Regions from separate parts of the Clostridium chromiireducens genome, predicted to be linked through region 2. Evidence: riboswitches for the same ligand, from Rfam matches in the RefSeq annotation. Region 2 holds a riboswitch; each other region holds the start of a gene.
What was found. A riboswitch is a leader RNA that binds a small molecule or an ion and turns the genes downstream of it on or off. The one in region 2 is predicted to bind cyclic di-GMP.
Positions count from the first base shown of each region.

Region 1: linked by a shared signal. The riboswitch ahead of D2A34_RS00690 (phenylacetate--CoA ligase family protein) and the one ahead of D2A34_RS25160 (helix-turn-helix domain-containing protein) in region 2 are both predicted to bind cyclic di-GMP.
Region 3: linked by a shared signal. The riboswitch ahead of D2A34_RS11170 (EAL and HDOD domain-containing protein) and the one ahead of D2A34_RS25160 (helix-turn-helix domain-containing protein) in region 2 are both predicted to bind cyclic di-GMP.
Region 4: linked by a shared signal. The riboswitch ahead of flgB (flagellar basal body rod protein FlgB) and the one ahead of D2A34_RS25160 (helix-turn-helix domain-containing protein) in region 2 are both predicted to bind cyclic di-GMP.

Region 1 covers NZ_QXDJ01000001.1:160,439-165,288, reverse strand. Annotated here, with positions in the region: gene D2A34_RS00700 (PAS domain S-box protein) at 1-1,001, shown strand, start outside; gene D2A34_RS00695 (radical SAM protein) at 1,279-2,145, shown strand; cyclic di-GMP riboswitch class I at 2,226-2,312, shown strand; gene D2A34_RS00690 (phenylacetate--CoA ligase family protein) at 2,576-3,874, shown strand; gene D2A34_RS00685 (ketoacyl-ACP synthase III) at 4,052-4,850, opposite strand, start outside.
Region 2 covers NZ_QXDJ01000010.1:45,718-50,567, forward strand. Annotated here, with positions in the region: gene D2A34_RS25155 (sensor histidine kinase) at 1-909, shown strand, start outside; gene D2A34_RS25160 (helix-turn-helix domain-containing protein) at 974-1,783, opposite strand; cyclic di-GMP riboswitch class I at 2,059-2,148, opposite strand; gene D2A34_RS25165 (FtsZ/tubulin family protein) at 2,599-3,651, shown strand; gene ileS (isoleucine--tRNA ligase) at 4,356-4,850, shown strand, end outside.
Region 3 covers NZ_QXDJ01000002.1:1,281,748-1,286,597, reverse strand. Annotated here, with positions in the region: gene D2A34_RS11180 (GntR family transcriptional regulator) at 1-337, shown strand, start outside; gene D2A34_RS11175 (cupredoxin domain-containing protein) at 712-972, opposite strand; gene D2A34_RS11170 (EAL and HDOD domain-containing protein) at 1,585-2,799, opposite strand; cyclic di-GMP riboswitch class II at 2,905-2,987, opposite strand; gene D2A34_RS11165 (DUF975 family protein) at 3,080-3,721, opposite strand; gene D2A34_RS26680 (hypothetical protein) at 3,915-4,082, opposite strand; gene D2A34_RS11160 (PaaI family thioesterase) at 4,521-4,850, opposite strand, start outside.
Region 4 covers NZ_QXDJ01000001.1:494,567-499,416, reverse strand. Annotated here, with positions in the region: gene D2A34_RS02070 (flagellin) at 7-834, shown strand; cyclic di-GMP riboswitch class I at 1,199-1,288, shown strand; gene flgB (flagellar basal body rod protein FlgB) at 1,717-2,115, shown strand; gene flgC (flagellar basal body rod protein FlgC) at 2,207-2,614, shown strand; gene fliE (flagellar hook-basal body complex protein FliE) at 2,628-2,945, shown strand; gene fliF (flagellar basal-body MS-ring/collar protein FliF) at 2,967-4,532, shown strand; gene fliG (flagellar motor switch protein FliG) at 4,538-4,850, shown strand, end outside.

The DNA of each region.
Region 1 (4,850 bases), on a different contig from region 2:
TACCGGGAACAGAACATGACCCTATTTTTATGATTAATATAATTAATGATATAACCGAGAGGAAAAGAATGGAGAAGAAATTAAAAGAGAGTGAAGAGCGATTTAGAGTTGCATTTGATAGTGCGGTGATAGGAATGTGCTTGGCACATATAAATGGAAAATTCTTTAGAGCAAATCAAGCTCTGTGTGATTTATTAGGATATTCTCAAGATGAGTTATTAAATATCAATTTTGAGCAAATTACACATTATGATGACAAGGAGAAAGAAATAGCTTTAGTTGAAAAGTTATTATCAGGTGAAATTCCTCATTTCATTCTTGAAAAACGTTATATTCATAAAAACGGAAAAATAATTTGGGCCATATTAGGAATTTCCATTGTATATGACGCTGGAAATAAGCCACTATATTTGGTGGGACAAATACAAGACATTACTTTAAGGAAATTTGCTGAACATGAACTTTTAAAAGCTAAAGATAAAGCAGAAAAACTTGCAACTGTGGATTTTCTAACAGGAACGTTAAATCGTAGAGCATTTGAAGAGAGATTTAATGTGGAGTTTAGCAGGGCTGAGAGAGAGAAATTAAATATGAGCATTATACTAGCGGATATAGATTTTTTTAAAAAAGTAAATGATACTTATGGACATCAAGTGGGGGATATTGCTTTGCAAAAGTTTGCTCAATGTATTGTGAATATGTGCAGACCATATGATTTTGTAGGGAGGCATGGTGGTGAAGAATTTGTAATTTGTTTACCAGAAGTAACTAGTGAACAAGCAATCATGATTGCTGAACGTATGAGAAAGGCAGTAGAAAATTTGCATATAAATTTTCAGAATAATCAAGAAAAAATTAATATTACTGCAAGTTTTGGAGTATCATCTTATAAAAAAGTAAATGGAGAAAACATTAATAATCTTATATTGAGAGCAGATAGAGCAATGTATAAAGCAAAAAACAAAGGCAGAAATAGGGTTTGTACTGAAGAGGATGATTAAAATAAATGATAAGAAGTTTTATTTTGGGGCCCCTTATAGAATTATTATACTATAAGGGGCTAGCTCTATATGCACATAATTTATTACCCTAATGATTATGTGTAAAATAGTAGGATAGAAAACTTTATTAAATTTAAAACTATAAATTGATATTACAAGAGATATTAATTTATACTATAAACATAGGAAGAAATATAAGTTAATTAAAGTATAAAAATGCGAAGCAGTTTTATAAATATTAGCTTACTAATAATATAAGTGAAGAAAGGAATTAAAGATGTACGATTATCCGTTATACAGGCCTCCTAGTGAAAGCAATAGCCTTATAATACAGGCAACGTTAGGTTGTTCACATAATAAATGTAGTTTTTGTAGTATGTATAAATCGAAGAAATTCTCTATAAAATCCTTGGAAGAAATTAAAAATGATATGAACCACTTTAGAAAGATATATGAACATGTTGAAAAGATATTTCTTGCAGATGGTGATGCTTTGATTATTCCTACTAAGGACCTAAAAGAAATACTAATGTATGCAGGTAAGTTGTTTCCTGAATGTAGTAGGATTACTCTTTATGGTTCACCTAAATCAATACTTCTTAAAACTCATCAGGAGTTAGAAGAGCTTAAGGCTTTAGGGTTATCTATGATATATATGGGAGTTGAAAGTGGAAGTGATGAGGTTTTAAAAGATATAAATAAAGGGGCAAGCAGTGAAGAACTATTAAATGCAGCAGTAATGGTTAAGAATGCAAATATTTTGCTATCAGTAACTGTTATAGCTGGAATTGGAGGAAGAAAAAATAGTAAAATTCATGCAGTTAAAACTGGCGAATTAATAAGTAATATGGCTCCAGATTATTTAGGCGTATTAAGTCTTATGGCTGAGGAAGAAACTGATTTATATAATAAAATAGTGAAAAAAGAATTTCAATTGTTAAGTGATAAAGAAATGTTAATTGAAATTAAGCTTTTAATAGAACACATCAATATTGAGGAAACAATAGTATTTAGATGCAACCATGCATCGAATTACGTTTCGCTAAGAGGAGATTTACCTTGTGACAAAGAGGCTATGATTAATCAGATTGATTATCATATAGAACATAATAAATTAAAATATGAATATGATAGACGACTTTAACTAATATAAATTTATTGGAAAAAAAGTGATATTTTTGTTGAAAAACATGGAAATAAAGTGTAAAATATACCTAATATATACATTGATAATAGCACACTTCTCGAAAGATAAGGTCGCAAAGCTATGGGTCTAAAGAAATTTATTTCAATGACTGCCAGGCTGCCAAAATGTTGTTAAATGCATTGCATACGCATTAGTTTATCTTTTTGGCGCCTATTAATTAATAGGCGCCTTCTATTTTATGGAAATAGTTTGGATATAGATATGTATATATTAACTACACTTTATAAGGAGGAAGTATTTATAATATGTACGACTATCAAGAATACAAGCTATCTAGTTAAATTATAATCTTGTTAAAATCTAAATGAAAATCATAAATTTAAAAATGAATTCGATTTATTGGGAGTAATAAAAGGAGAAGAGTTTTATGAATAATTTAGAAAAAAAACTAACAAGAGAAGAGATTAATGAAGTTAAGATACAAAGGTTAAAAAACATTGTTAAATATGTTTATGATAGTGTTCCGTTTTACAAAAATAAATTTGATATGATGGGCATAACTCCTGAAGATATTAAAACATTAGGGGATATTGAATTACTGCCATTTACAACAAAGGAAGATTTAAGGAGAAATTATCCTTATGGTATGTTTGCAGTTCCTATGAATAAAATTGTAAGAATTCATGCATCATCAGGGACAAGTGGTACGCAAACAATAGTAGGTTATACAAAAAACGATATAGATAATTGGTCAAATTTAATAGCTGATGTCTTGGGTAGATATGGTGTTACTTCAGATGATGTGGTGCAAGTGGCTTATGGATATGGTCTATTTACAGGAGGATTAGGACTTCACTATGGTATCGAGCGTGTAGGTGCATCAGTTATACCTATGTCAGGAGGAAATACTGAAAAGCAAGTACTTACTATGAAAAATTTTGGAGTTACTGTACTTGCTTGTACCCCATCATATGCTCTTCATATATATGATACTATGGTAAAAATGGGAATACACCCTGAAGAATTAAAATTAAGAATGGGGGTTTTTGGAGCAGAACCTTGGTCTAATGAAATAAGAGAAAATATCGAAAGTAAGTTTAAAATCAAGGCATATGATATATATGGATTAAGTGAAGTAATGGGGCCAGGAGTAGCAGGTGAATGTAATATGCAGGATGGTTTGCATATTAATGAAGAAGACTTTTTTCCAGAAATCATAGACCCAATTACTCAAGAAAGTGTTGAGCCTGGAGAAAAGGGAGAATTGGTTTTAACTACTTTGACAAAGGAAGGAATTCCATTGATAAGATATAGAACAAGAGACATATCATCACTTAGCTATGATAAATGTGAATGTGGATGCCTATATGTTAAGATGAACCGTATATATGGAAGAAACGATGATATGATGATTATTAGAGGAGTAAATGTATATCCAATACAGATTGAAAAAATATTACTTGGTTTTGAGGAATTATCACCGAACTATACATTAACTTTAGAGAAAAAAGGTAATCTAGATCAATTAACAATTACAGTCGAAACGAACAGAGATCTAAAGTATTACTATACACATGAATTAAATGAACTACAAAAAAATATTAAAAATAGATTGCATAATTTACTACAAGTTGGGTGTAATATAGAATTTGTTAATCCAGATACACTTGTAAAAAGTGAAGGGAAGGCTAAAAGAATATTCGATAAAAGGGAAATATGTATTTAATTAAGGATTTAATTATAAAAACAAAGATATGATTTAATAAGGATAGATTTTGTGAAAACTTGATAAAGTATTAAAGTTATTTGGAAAAATTATAAAAAGTAGATAATTAATTATTTATCTACTTTTTATAAAATCATCAATGCCAATTAATGACTATATGATAAATAATATAGTTATTTAAAACTTATATAGCAATGAGCACATGGCAACGCCAGCACCAACTGAACAAAATACTGCTTTAGCACCAGGAGTTATTGGTTTATTTTGAAGGGTTTCATGTAACGCAAATATTGGACTAGTGGTACCGGTATATGCATATTTATCACCAATGTATGCAAATTTTTCTTCATAATTATCGATATTTAATATTCTTGCTGTTTCAATTAAGAATTGCTTAGAATATTGTGATAAAAAGAAATATTGAATTTCATCAAGTGAGAAATCATATTCACACATGAATTCATCTATAGCTTTACTCCATTCAGGGGCAAAGAAATTAAGAGGAAATGGGGTCCATTGTTGTTTTTTATCATATTCACTGGTTGTATTTAAACGCGCTTTAGTAAGTCCACAACAAGGAGAGATAATTGTACTGTAGTATTCAGATCTTGTGCAGTATTTAGAATCTAGTATTCCTCTTTGTGTATCTTCCTCAGTGCATTTTAAAATTACTGCAGCGGCACCATCACCAGAGGCTGGATATGTATATTTACAATCTTCCCTAGCAATAGAAGATACTAATATACCGCCTACCACAAGTGCATATTTTATGTTTTTTGATGTTTTCATAAAGCGGCTCATTTGATCGAGAGCAACAACCATACCGACACAGTTGGAGTTTAAATCATATACAGTATGTGCATTTGATGCTTGTAACTCATGATTTATGATAAGTGCATTAGATGGACATAAATATTCAGGTGTGTCAGAAGAAAATACTATAGCATCAAGTTTATCAGCTGATATACCAGCGATC
Region 2 (4,850 bases):
GATGAGATAGTTACAATTACAAGTGGTGGGTATAGTTTCAGGGGTATAGTAGTTAATAATGGCGAATATAAAATACAAGTTCTTGCTAATATTGATGCTGAAGAACGTTCATTAAGCAGATTAAGAAATTCTATTATAGCAAGTTTAATTATACTTATTATACTAGCAACATTACTTTCAGCATATCTAGCTTCTAAAGTAATAAAGCCAATTAGGGAAGCTTATGAGAAACAGGTTTATTTCGTTCAAGATGCATCTCATGAAATGAGAACTCCATTGGCTGTAATTAAAGGAAAACTGGAACTATTAGCTCATTCATGGGGAGATACTATAGATAATCACTTTGAACATATTTCTAAGATGATGACGGAGGTAAGAGGACTAGAAAAACTAAACAGTGATTTATTACTATTGTCAAAAGAAGATTTAGATTTAGCTGTTAATATCACGAGTTTTAAACTAAATGATTTTATTGATGATTTAAGTGAATTTTATTTGGATTTAGCGGAGATTAAGGAAAAGACCTTTAAAGTAAATGGATTAGAAGAAAATATATCTGTTCAATGGGATTATGATAAGGTAAAAAGATCAATAGTAATTTTAATTGAAAATGCATTTAAATATACTAATGAAAATGGTGAGATAATATTAAGTGTAGAGGATATGAACAAATATGTTAAGATATCGGTAAAAGATAATGGAATAGGAATTAAGGAAGAAGAACAATCTCGTATATTTGATAGATTTTATAGAAGTGAAGCTGTTAGAGGAGAAAATATTGGTGGTACTGGAATTGGATTAAGTTTATTGAAATCAATTTCGAAAAATTTTGGGATAAAACTGAAAGTTAACTCAGAGTATGGTAGTGGATCAGAGTTTATTTTAATAATCCCAAAGATAATAAAGTAAGAATATAACAAAATAAGAACAAGTTAGAATAATGATTTTAACTTGTTCTTATTTTATTAATAAATTATCTAAGCCCAAACAGCCTACCCATAAAACTTAATTTCTCTTTAGTAGTATCCATTTCCTGTTGGACATAATAAGCGCGCTCTATAACATTTTTGAATCTTCTAATTTCATCAATTAAATTTATATCCCTAGAATTAGAAGCTTCATTAAACTTATCAAATTGTAATTTTAGAATATCTTCTAAGGAAAGTTTCTCTGAAATTAAATTATCTATTTTTAGAGATAGCTCATTATATAGGTTATTTTTTTCTTCATAAGCTTTCTCAAATTTATAGTCAATGTATTCTTTTATTTCTTTTAACATATCTTCCTTAAATAGTTTTAATTGATCATTTTGTTCCGATGCGAGGTCAACAATTTTTTTAATGCGTAATTCATTATCTTCTTTAATCTTGTTTGATAAAGTTTCCTTTAAACTACTAATCTCTTTATTTTCAAGATCAATTATCGTTGATATTATTTCTTTAACAGATAAGGAATTACTTTCTTTAACTTCAACTAATTCTTCCAGGTTCAATGGTAGTGATTCACAGTATTTTTGAATCTCCTTAACAGTCATTCCTTTATTTTTCAAGTTAATTAAAAACTCAAGTTTATCTATATCACTATTGGTATATCTAAACTCTTTATTTAAAATTTCAATTTTTAGAATGTTATCAAAAACATTAGTATAATACCGTATACTACTATCTTCTTCCCCTAATAAACTGGCTACTTGATTAATTGAATAATGTAATATATCCCCCCTTTTTATGTTTTTTACAGTTAACTTATCAGGAATATGCATATATTTATCTTCATAATCCATAATATTTTAAACCCCCTCTTTTAGGTTAAAGTAAAGTATTAATTATCGCAGTTAAGTTATTCTGATGTATATTGGAAAGTAAAAGTATAAGAGAAAATTTATATAAATTATTTTTAAATACAAATAGTTTTTTGAAATAGAGTATTTGAGAATATTGTAGGCAATTAACTATAAGATTAGTTGCGTTCAATAAGTTTTCAAAAAATAAAGGTGACTATATAATAATAGTCACCTAAATATAACAAAAGTAAAAAAACATCTTATTATAATTATATTTTGGCAACCTGACAATCATAGAAAATTAAATTTTCCTTAGACTCATGGCTTTGCGACCCTACTTTTCAATAAGTGTGCTAGTATCATTTATAGTTATAAAAAATTATATTTTAAAAGAGCTTGTTTATGTTTTAATTATAGAATAATTAAAACATCTTATCTATAAATATTTTCTAATTTCCATGAAACTCAAGAAATAACTTTCGAAAATAAATATATTTTAGTATGTAAAGTTAACTTTATAATATAAAGTTAGTAATATGTAATAAGTAATATTAAAATTGTACATTCATTAATATTATCGACAGATTATAAAGTGTTTTTACCTTATTCGATTATATTACTTATTTTAACCTTAAATTACTTATTTATATTAAATATCCTTTAAATATTAATAAATATAGTATAAAATTGTAATGTAATAAAATATTTCTAATAACTATTATACAATAAATACAGGCATATAAAAATCAAAAAATCAAAAAATCTTTTAGAATAGTAAAAAATCCGATATATATTGATTAAATAGGGGGATTATTATGGAAAAGAGCAAAATATTATTAGTTGCATTAGGACAAGGTGCTGGTAACATTGTTGATGGTCTGTTAGGTAGAAATAAGAATTATAATGGATTATTTTTTAATAGTAGTTTATTTGATATTAAACCATTAAAAAATGCAAATATAGATAAAAACGTTTATTTATATCCAGGGACAGATGGATCTGGCAGAGATAGAAATAAATCAAAAGAGATGATAAAAGATAATGCAAATGCAATAGGAACTTTATTAAGAAAGTATCCTCAAACAGAAGTTATGGTTGTTTTTACAAGCATGGCAGGGGGGACGGGATCTGGCGCAATCAAGACGTTCATACAGATAGCTTCAGCTGCTATTCCAACTACAAAAATTAATGTAGTAGCAATTCTTCCAAGCCTGACAGAAGATCAACTATCATTTAAGAATACAATAGAATGTTGGAATGACATTAATGGTGTAATTGATTCAATTAGTGATATTAAGTTTGTTGATAATAATAAAAGAAATACTTATAAAGAAATAAACAATGAAGTGATTGAAAGCTTAGATTTAGCATACAATCTAATGGGAATTCATATTGATGGAAATATTGATAAAAAGGATTCGTTTAGAATAAATACTGCTGAAGGATCTGGTATTGTTTTAAAGCTTTATGATGGTTTAAAGGATGAAAAGACGGCAATAGATCTGGCTATAAAAAACAGTGTATTTGCTCAACCTGACACATATGATTGTGATTATTTAGGGATAAATTTAAAAATAGACGGATACGATCCAAATGAAGTATCAAAATGCTTTGAAGTTTATAAAAGCACATATATTACCTATAACAATGATTTCAATATAGTTGTTCTAGGTGGATGTGACACACCTACTGAGTCAATTAAGTTAGTTAAAATGGCGTTAGATGATAAATCTAAAAGAAAATTATCAAGGAGCAGGGACAGGGGAATCATTATAAATATTGATGAGAATGTTGGTAAGGAAAATAACCCTAAAATTGAAGAGTTAAGTGAGTATAATAATGATGAATTAGAATTCTCTTTTGATTAAATATATAATAATATAAAAAGCTATTTCTAAGTAGGAATTACTACACCTACGTAGAAATAGCTTTTTTATTTTATATTAAAAGTATATATTAGTACTTTATAATAAATTTATGGATCAATATATACAATTATAAACCTTATTGCAAGGTATGCATGTGCCAATATCATAATCTATTATTTGTCCACAATTATTGAAAAAACATCATGGTTACCTTTTCTCTGTTATATTTGATGTTAATGAATACAATATAACATTTAGGTAAACTATAGGTAAATAAATAAGTGTATTAATATTAATAGAACTTTATCTTACAAGATACTATTAATTGACATTTAAAAATCATTAATATATAATATTACAATAAAAGACTATGATTAGGAAAAGTACCTTAGATATTATTTTTAGAGAGTAGCTGTATGGTGCAAAGCTATAATAAATCTCGGAGAAAATCACCTAGGAGTTGGAGACTGAAAAGCATTAATGCCCAATAAGTTATCACGTAACAGCCTGCGTTAAAGGATAGAGTATGTATGTACTTGAAATAAAGCATTTAATATTATTTTTTAGATGTTTTGCCTTAGGTGGTTTGCGAATTCAACTTCGTCCTGTAGGATGGAGTTTTTTTACGTTTAGAAAAATATATAAATTTTGAAAAATTATTGAGGAAAATATATAGTTTACTCAGAATGAAAGGGGAATTTTTAATGTACAATAAGGTAGATTCGTCAAAAGGTACCGTCAACATGGAAAAAGACATAGCAAAGCTTTGGAAAGAAAGAGATATTATCAAAAAAAGCTTTGATTCAAATCAGGATGGAGAATATTTTACTTTCTATGATGGACCTCCAACAGCAAATGGAAGACCTCACGTTGGTCATATTTTAACTAGAGTTATGAAAGATATTATTCCAAGATATAAAGTTATGAAGGGACATAGAGTTCTAAGAAAAGCAGGATGGGATACTCATGGTCTTCCAGTTGAACTTGAAATAGAAAAGAAGCTTGGAATTTCAGGAAAAGAGCAAATTGAAGATTTCGGTGTAGAAAATTTCATTAAAGAATGTAAAGATAGTGTATTTTCATATGTTAGTTTATGGGAAGAGATGTCACATCAAATAGGATTCTGGGTTGATATGGAAGATCCATATGTAACTTATCATGATGATTATATAGAATCAGAATGGTGGGCATTAAAGAAG
Region 3 (4,850 bases), on a different contig from region 2:
AAAAATAATTAACATTGAAAGAATCAGATATGCCAATGATACTCCAATCGCTGTTGAATATTCCAGATTCCCTTCTTCTTATTCATTCTTATTGCAAGAAGATTTAAATAATAAATCACTATACGAAATTTTAAGAAATAAATATGGCCTTTCCTTTGGAATATCCAGAAAATATATCGACATGGAATATGCTTCTTTTGATGTTGCCACATACTTAAACATATCAGAAGGGTATCCTATGCTTAGTATTAAAAGTACTGTATGTAGTTCTACTGGTGAGAAAATTCATCGTTCCAAACAAATAATACTAGCTGATCAATTCCAGCTAATTGTATAATTTTTTATAGCTTTAAATTCTTTTGTATATAATATTTAATTAGTATTCACTGAAGCTTAATCATTATAAATAACGAAATCAATATTAGAATTGTGCATAAATCAAATCTCTATTATTGACGTTTTGATTTACGCGCATATTCTTATCATTTTCATTTCCACTTTTTCTTTCACCGGTATACGCTTTATATTTAGTGAGATAAAATCCAAAAAAGTCTTCGATGATTTCAGTTAATATAAAACACGTAAAAAAACAGTAGTTATATCCCCCTATACTACTGTCTTTAAAAATCTTTATTTAATTTTCTCATCTTTTCTTATTTAATCCTCTCCTCTTTTCTCCTCTAATAAATCGCCTTTATTTCATGATCCAATTCAATTAATTTCTTCTATAGCTAATAGTCTTGGCTCATTGTCTTTTTGAACCTTTATGTATACCTTAGCCATTTCCATTTGTAAATTTTCTATTACTGATCTAACTTTACATATAAAGTAATATTCCTCAACACCATTAGTGACTACTGCTACTGGATTAAAGTTCCATCCATTTATACCGTCTAGTGCTTTTCTTAGTATTTGTTTATCCTCAATTGAAACCGAATCTTTTATTTCTAACCTATCATTTTCTTTTTCCATAATATCAACTCTCCTTACTAAAGAATATATTATTACTAATTCTTGACAATTTATTGTCAAAAATACAAACTCTCTTTTAATATATTATTAAGAAAAAATAAAGGTTACAGATTTAGTTCTGAACCTTTAAAGATTAACTTTAGCTTCGAGAAATTAATAAAATTAGAATAAATTTTCTTAAAGTTGTCAATCATTATAATGATGACATGATAACCAAACAAAGAGATAGTATTTATTGCACTTTCCCAAATACTATCTCTTTCCTTATATAATTATTTCATGCTCCCAGCTCTTCACATATACTCTGTCTTTTAATTTATCGATTTTATAAGAATACCTTACTCGAAATCCACTATTTAAAATAACTTATGTTCATATTTTAATTACAGAATAATATATAAATGTATAAATCAAAATAGTAAATACTACAACTAACGCTAAATACTTTAGGATACTTAAAACTTTTAACATATCTCTTACTCCTTTCATATACACATTATTGTAATATCATTCTAATTCTTATGCAATGATACTTAGTAAAATATATGTTGATTCCCCATCTACATAATTCGTATAAAATTATTTTTTTATGAATTAAATAAATTAATAATACTATGTACGTAATGTTTCATCTGTCCATTTTACTGATTCTAAATATGCACCCGCAAGTTTGTTTATATCAATTTGCATCTCTTCTGCGCAAATTGTAACCTTTTCCCATTGACCCCTCTCATAATAAATAGCTAGCTTTAGTATTTTATTTAACGAGTTTGCCTCTTCAATTAGACCTTCTTTGATCTCATCAGATAGAAATAATTCCTTTAGAATGACTTCAATTGGACAGCCTAAAATTGCATCCATAACTGAGAATAAACCAACCATATATGCCGAATAACTTCTTTCATTATACCCACTCATATTGCTTATAGCTTCACACATTTTTGCTCTTTGAAGGGAAACTTTTAATAATTCGTTAGTATTGTTTTCCTTTAAATCATTTAATAAAACTACATATAACCATTTTACAATTTCTTTTCTTCCTAATAATGATATAGCATATTTTATAGAAGTCACTTTATTTTTCATAAAAAAAGCTGATGAATTAATCAATTTAATAAGTTTATAAGATATCCCTACGTCTTTCATTATTAAATCTTCTAAATGATTAAACTCAAAGTCTTCTTTATTTATTAACTTTAAAATCTTCAATGCTGTATCTTTGTTAGTCGGAATATCTTTTGTTGATAACACTATCGGCTTACTAAAATAATATCCTTGAAAGTACGAGTATCCTAACCCTAAAGCTTCATCATACTCTTCTTTATTTTCAACTTTTTCAGCCAAAAACTTTATCTTATTATTTACCTTTTTTAATTCCAATATCTTCTTTCTTTCATATCCCTTTGTAATTTTAAAATCTATTTTTATAATATCAGCCATTTCTATTAGTTTCATATATTTTTTATCAAATACGAAATCATCTAAGGCTAGTGTAAATCCTTTATTCTTAAGCTTTTTGCATGCGTTTATAACCTCATCAGTCGGCTCTATATTTTCTAAAATTTCAATCACAACATAATCACTTGGAAGTATGGTTGCTATTTCTTCTTTTATTAATTCTTCAGTAAAATTTATAAATGCCTTCCTATTGTCAGTTACACTCTTAAAATCGAAAGCATAAAATGAATTCGCTATAACATTTCGTGTTGCCTCATCCCCATTGGTATTATCATAAAAATTATTCTGCCCATTTCTAAATAAAAGCTCATATGCAACCACTTCATTACTACAATTAAATATAGGTTGCCTTGCCACAAAAATATCCATGTATACTCCTCCTATTCTAGTAATTTTTTATCATTCATACATTTTTTTATAAACGTTCTTTTACAAATATAAAAAGCCAACTAAAACTAATCATTTTGTTAATCAGTTTTAATTGGCCGGTTGCACAACTAGCTCCAAATTCTTAATATGCCCAAATAAACGAATTCTTCACAGCTTCCAATTGTAATATAATACATATTAATGTAATTTTATCATTAATAATAATTATAATCAATAATTATTATTACTTGTAATCTTTTACTCAATAAATAATACAATTTTATTCATTTAACCAACTATTAGATTGGTAGTAGTTATTCTTAACAGTTAAATAAAAAGATGCCGTTGTTACATTCATGTATGGAACCACCCATAATAAACCTATACCTAATGTAATAATCCCTAATATTATCCACCCTAAAAAACTAAGTAAAAGCACAAAATATTTGAATTTATATCCTTTCATCATTCCAGCACTTTCTTTTAGACATTGAATAACAGACTTACTATTATCATCAGCTAATATATAATAAGATTGTGAAAACATATAACTAAATATAATACCCGGTATTATTAATAAAATAGTCCCGATCAATATTATTATTCCTAACAAAAAAAATAATCCTATTGCTTTTAATATAACTCTAAATCCTGAAAATATATCTGCGAATTCTGGATCTCTATCCTCATAAGCATAATTTAATGAAAATCTACACATCCCAATACTCATTACAGTACTAACTATCATTGATATTATAGCTAAAACGATAGCTAATGCATTATTATTATCCTCAAAAATCCTTGTAATAAAATTAAATAACATTTGTATTAAAAACACAGCTATAATTGCACCAATAGCTATTCCCCATCTTCCTTTTAGCTGATTCCTAGCATGTCTTTTCAATTCTGCTCTATTAATCATTAAATTCCCTCCTCAATTTCATATTCCCATTTAAGTAATTGTATTTAATATAATACCATATTTTCTATAAAACTTCAATTTTTGGTATTATATCGTAAATTTTATATTAATTTATATCTCACTAAGAATAATTATTCAAGTCAAAAAAATAAGGTAAATAAAGTATCTCTACTTAATCTACCTTTAAAAGTAACTACGCTTGTATGAATCTTTCATAATTCTCCATTTTATCCTCTCTGTTATCTTTCTTTATCCAGATGTTATATTCTAAGATAACTTTTTCGATAGTTTTAAGCTCAATCTTTGCGTCTTTTTTTCTTTTCACTTCTGCATACATGTTTATTTTCATTATATTTCCCATTAAGTCATCCCCCCTTTACCTATATAATATTATTAATTTCTTATGATTTTTCTGATGAATTAATTAATTTTTTCTTAAATTTGTAAACAATATCATTATAACATTCAAAAGATTAATCTTTTGGGGCAAATAACTGATAACGATTACTCCTATAATAAATATATTAACATTAATTTATGTCATTTATTTGTCAACTATAAACGTTTTCTTCATTCAGAGCCACAAAAATTTTCGTCCATTTCACTTGGTTCTCCAAATCCTCTGAAGTATTATGTGTTTTAAAACTTATTAATACATCTTTTGAATGTGCTTTTATAGTTTTTCATACCACAATTCCAAACTATAAAAGCAATTATAACCATTGAATGAAATCAAAAATATTTAAATTAATCTAAATATGAAGTAATAAGTGTAAAACCTGCAACTCAGTATGAGTAATTATTTTGACTTTGGATAATCAATATTATCAAAGCTTCCAATAACAAAATAAGAAGCTTGTGCTTGAACAAGCAGCTCCTGGCTCTCATCAAAAATTTTGCATACAGCTCTCATTATATTATTTCCATCACTAATCACTTCTCCAACAGCTGTAATTATATTTCCTTCACGTACATTTTTTATATAACTTATACTCAAATCTGTAGTTACTATACGTTTTCCTAAAGTTACACATGAAACTCCCATTACCACGTCTGCAATTGAAGCCAATGTGCCCCCATGTACATAACCATATATATTACAATATTTATCAATAATTTTTGTTTTATA
Region 4 (4,850 bases), on a different contig from region 2:
TATAAAATGAGACTTACTCATAATATGTTTTCTTTAAGTATACATAAAACATACATAGGTAGAATTGCTGATGAATCCAAAGCACTAAATAATATAAGCACTGGAAGCAAGTTGAATTCGGCTAAAGATAATCCTAATAGAATAGGAAAAAATGAAACGTTAAAGATACAAATATTAACCAATGATGCGGCAAGTAGAAATATTCAAGATACCAATTCTATGATTCAAACTTTTGATGGTGTTCTACAAGAAATGAACAATAGTTTATCTAGAATGAAGGAGTTAACGGTTAACGCTGGTTCTGGATCTTTAACGGATGTAGATAAAAAAATTATTCAAAATGAAATTGATAGTATTAAGGCAGAATTAGATAATTTTGCTAACAGTACAGAGTTTAATGGCATAAAATTATCTGATTCTAGTGTAAGTGGTGACAATACAAAGTCAATAAAAACTGCTATAGGAACTATGGATGGTGAAAGCATGGATATACCATTTTTTAATGTGAGTGCATCAAATTTAGGTGTTGGCAGCCTGGATATAAGTGATATTAAATCATCTCTTGAATCTGTAGATAAAGCTATTGAAATGGTTAGCAAAGTTAGAGTTAGATATGGTTCGATTCAAAATAGATTAGAGGGAACAGCTGATTATTTAAGTAGCAAAGATATCTCCATTCAAACATCTCAAAGTAGAATTGGAGATGCTGATGTTGCAGAAGAAATGATGAATTATTCAAAAAGTCAATTGTTGGTTAATTCATCAATTGGATTATTAGCGCAAAGCAATAATTTTCCTAAAGATTGTTTGAATATTCTAGCTAATGTTAAATAAGACAGAGTAATATTATATTTTAAGAAATAAACTAATAGTAGTTTTATAGAATTTACTATTAGTTTATTTTATTGCCCTGACTTATCAAGTAAAACTTGATTTTGGAGTGGGGTGATCCACATCTAAATCTTAGTTGAACTTTATACCCTCAAGGGGTATCCATTCTAGGGTCCGTGCCACTGTTCTCTTCACATTGAAGAGAATGGGAGAGTCAATGTGGCTAAACATTAGATAAATATTTATGAGATATATATGTATATTAAGTTATAATTATACGAATTTTATCGAAAATATAAAAATAATTGTGGTAAAAATTTACTAAATGCCTTATAATAAAATGAATGAATTATGAACTATAAATTATAAATGATACTAGCACACTTATTGAAAAGTAAGGCCGCAAAGCTATGAGTCTAAGGGAAAGCTTATTTCCTATGATTGTCAGGTTGCCAAAGTATAATTATTATGATAAATTTTATATTTATTAAGTTTTTCTGTATTTTGGTGACTATGTATTAATAGTCATTTTTTATTTTAAAAAGATGACGTGCCTTTAATATTTTATTTATGTGCATACAGGAAATAAAGTTTAGGAATATGTTGTCATGTCATATTTGATAGAATCAAGGAATAAAATTACAAACGATGTATAAATAACATATAATAGTAAATAGTTTGGAGAGGATTTGAAAAAAAATTATAGATAAAATGTCTTAATTATTTTATAATTAAATTATTAATGAGTTATTTGTAAAATAATTAAATTATAATATAACTTCTAAACAAATAATTGAGGTTATGATTTTGGATATAAGGTTAATGTCTTAGTTAGAGTTTTAAAATTTTATTATATTAAATGAGAATAAATAAGGATGTGAATTTATGAGTATACAATCTATTAATTTTGATTCTACATATGATTTGATTAAATCAGGAATTAAAGCATCAAATATTAGAGCTAAGACAATTGCTAATAACATGGCAAATGTTAATACTAAGGATTATAAGAGATTTAATGTTGTGTTTGAAGAAAATTTAAAGAATGAAAATTCCTCAGCGTTAGAATTAAAAAGGACAAACCCCCTACATTTTTCTAGCACAAATTCAGAAAATGAAAATATATCAATTGAGCAAGATAAAAGCACTAGTATGAGAAGTGATGGGAACAATGTTGATTTAGATATAGAAAAAGTAAATCAAGCGGCGAATACTCTTAAATATAATGCGCTAATAACAGAGATTAATAGTAAGTTTAATAATTTAAAAACTGTTATGAAGTAAACGTACAGGGATTAAACCATAAAGATTTTCAAAATTGATAAGTTAAAGAGACAGTTAAGTAGTTCTATCAGATATACGAGGAGGGATATAAATGAACGCATTTAGTTCGATGCAGATAAGTGCAACAGGGCTTTCAGCAGAAAGGCTAAGAATGGATACGATAACCGCAAACATGGCGAATGCAAGTACTACAAGAAGTGCTGACGGAAGCGGCCCATATGTGAGAAAGGTAGCTGTATTCCAAGAGGCACTTGACGCGAATAAAGAAATGGCCGGAGTAAAAGCAGTAAAGATTGAAAAGGATTCATCACCTTTAAGAAAAATATACGACCCAACTCATCCTGATGCAGATGCAAATGGATATGTTACTATGCCTAATGTAAATGTATTAAATGAAATGGCGGATATGATGGTAGCAACAAGATCTTATGAAGCTAATGTAGATACATTTAATGCTTTAAAAGGTATGTTTTCGAAGGCATTAGAAATTGGGAAATAGGAGTGATTTATAAATGAGAATAGAAGATAGATTTGCACAAAACGAGATTTTATTTAATAAAAAGTTTGAAAATATAAATGATAATAAAGCTAAAAGTGAAAATATGAGCGCCGTTAGTTTTGGAGATGTTCTAAAAAAGACTATAGATGATACCAATGATAAAATGGTAAATGCTGATACGACTTCAACGAAATTTATTAGGGGAGAGGATGTAAGTATCGATGAAGTAATGGTTAAGAACCAAGAAGCTAGTTTGAGTTTACAATTTTTGGCTCAAACTAGAGATAAGTTATTGGAGGGATATAACCAATTATCAAAGATGCAATTGTAGTAAGGTGAGGAGAGCTAAATAATGAAAAAACTTTTAGAAAAAGTTAAGGGGCTTTTGGAAAAGTTTAAATCCCAAAGTAAGAAAATAAAGATTGTTGTTATAATTGCAGTTTTAACAGTTATTATCGCAATAATAAGTTCATTTTTTTATTCATCTTCTAATAAATATCAGGTATTATTCTCTAACCTTGATCCTACAGATGCTCAAACGGTAGTAAATACTTTAAATGAAAAGAAAGTTGATACAAAGATCGATAGTGCAAATAATACAATTTGGGTTTCAAAAGATCAGGTAGATGCATTAAGATTAGAATTGGCACCAACTTTGACATCTGGAAGTAAGGGTTATGAACTTATGGATAATGCTAGTTCATTTGGAATGACAGATGAGGAATTTAAGATAAAAAAGGTTAGAATGCAGCAAGGTGAATTAGAGAAAACTATAAAAAGTTTTCCGCAAGTGGAAGATGCAAGAGTACATATAACTGAAGCTCAAGATTCTGTTTTTGTTAAGGACAAGGAGCCAGGTAAAGCCTCGGTTTATTTAAAGATAAAAAAGGGCGCAACACTTAATGAAGAGCAAGTTAAATCAATAGTTGCATTGGTGTCAGGTGCTACGCAGAATATTCCAAAAGAAAATATTGATGTAGTAGATGACAATATGAAATTACTTACAAAAGACATTAATTCTAGTGAGACGGATAAAGTAAGTTCAGAAGAAATTGCAAAACAACAAGATGCAGAAAAAGTATATGAAGATAAATTAAAAAAAGAAATAGTAAATTTATTAGAGCCAGTTGTAGGTAAAGGTAAAGTAAGGGCAACTGTTAATGTGGATTTGGATTTTGATTCGAAGCAAAAGACACAAACAGTGGTAGATCCGAATAAAGTAATTGTAAGTCAAGAAAATTCGAAAGAATCAAATAATTCAACAACAGGAACAAATAGCCAAAGTCCTGTAGATAATAATATGAGTAATCAGGCAACGGCAAATAACAATAATAATTCGGTTTCAACTAAAGAAGATCAAAAGACGAATTATGAAGTTGGTAAAAGCGAGTCAAAGGTCATAAGTGCACCAGGGGAAGTAAAAAGACTTACAGCTTCAGTTGTAGTTGATGGAAGCTTGGATGATGCAACTAAACAAACCCTTGAAAACGCGATTGGAAATGCAATTGGTTTAAACAAGCTTAGAGGAGATGAAGTTTCGTTACTTGGAATGGCGTTTGATACAACTGAGCAACAAGCAGCTAAAGCAGAAATAGATTCCATGAATGCAGATGCAGCTACAGCAAGCAAAAATCAAATGATAATAATTGGAAGTATTCTGGGAGTATTACTACTCGGAATAATTATATTCTTAATAACTAGAAGAAGAAGGAAGAAGAAGGTTGAGAATGAACAATTATTAAATACATTAATTGACGATAGTATAATACCAAAAGAGCCAGAGAATTTTGACCCAATAGAATTTGAAGTTAAGACTCAAAAGTCTCATTTAGAAGAAGAAATTAAGAAATATGCAAAAGAAAAACCAGAACAAGTTGTAGAAATAATTAAGTCATGGTTGACTGAAAATGAGAGGTGATAGCTATGGCAAAAGAACACCAACAATTAACAGGAGTTCATAAGGCGGCAATTTTATTTATAACCCTTGGACCAGAAGTTTCATCAGGTATATTAAAAAGATTACCTGAAGCTGAAATTCAAAAGATAACTTATGAAATTGCTAATATTACTTCTGTTACACCAGAGCAAAGAGAAGAAATATTAAATGAGTTTTTACAAATAAATAAAGCTAGAGATTATATAATTGAAGGTGGAATGGACTATGCTAAGGTATTATTATCAAAGGCATTAGGAAGTCAAAGAGCGGGGGAGATATTGGAAAAGGTATCAGAAGCTA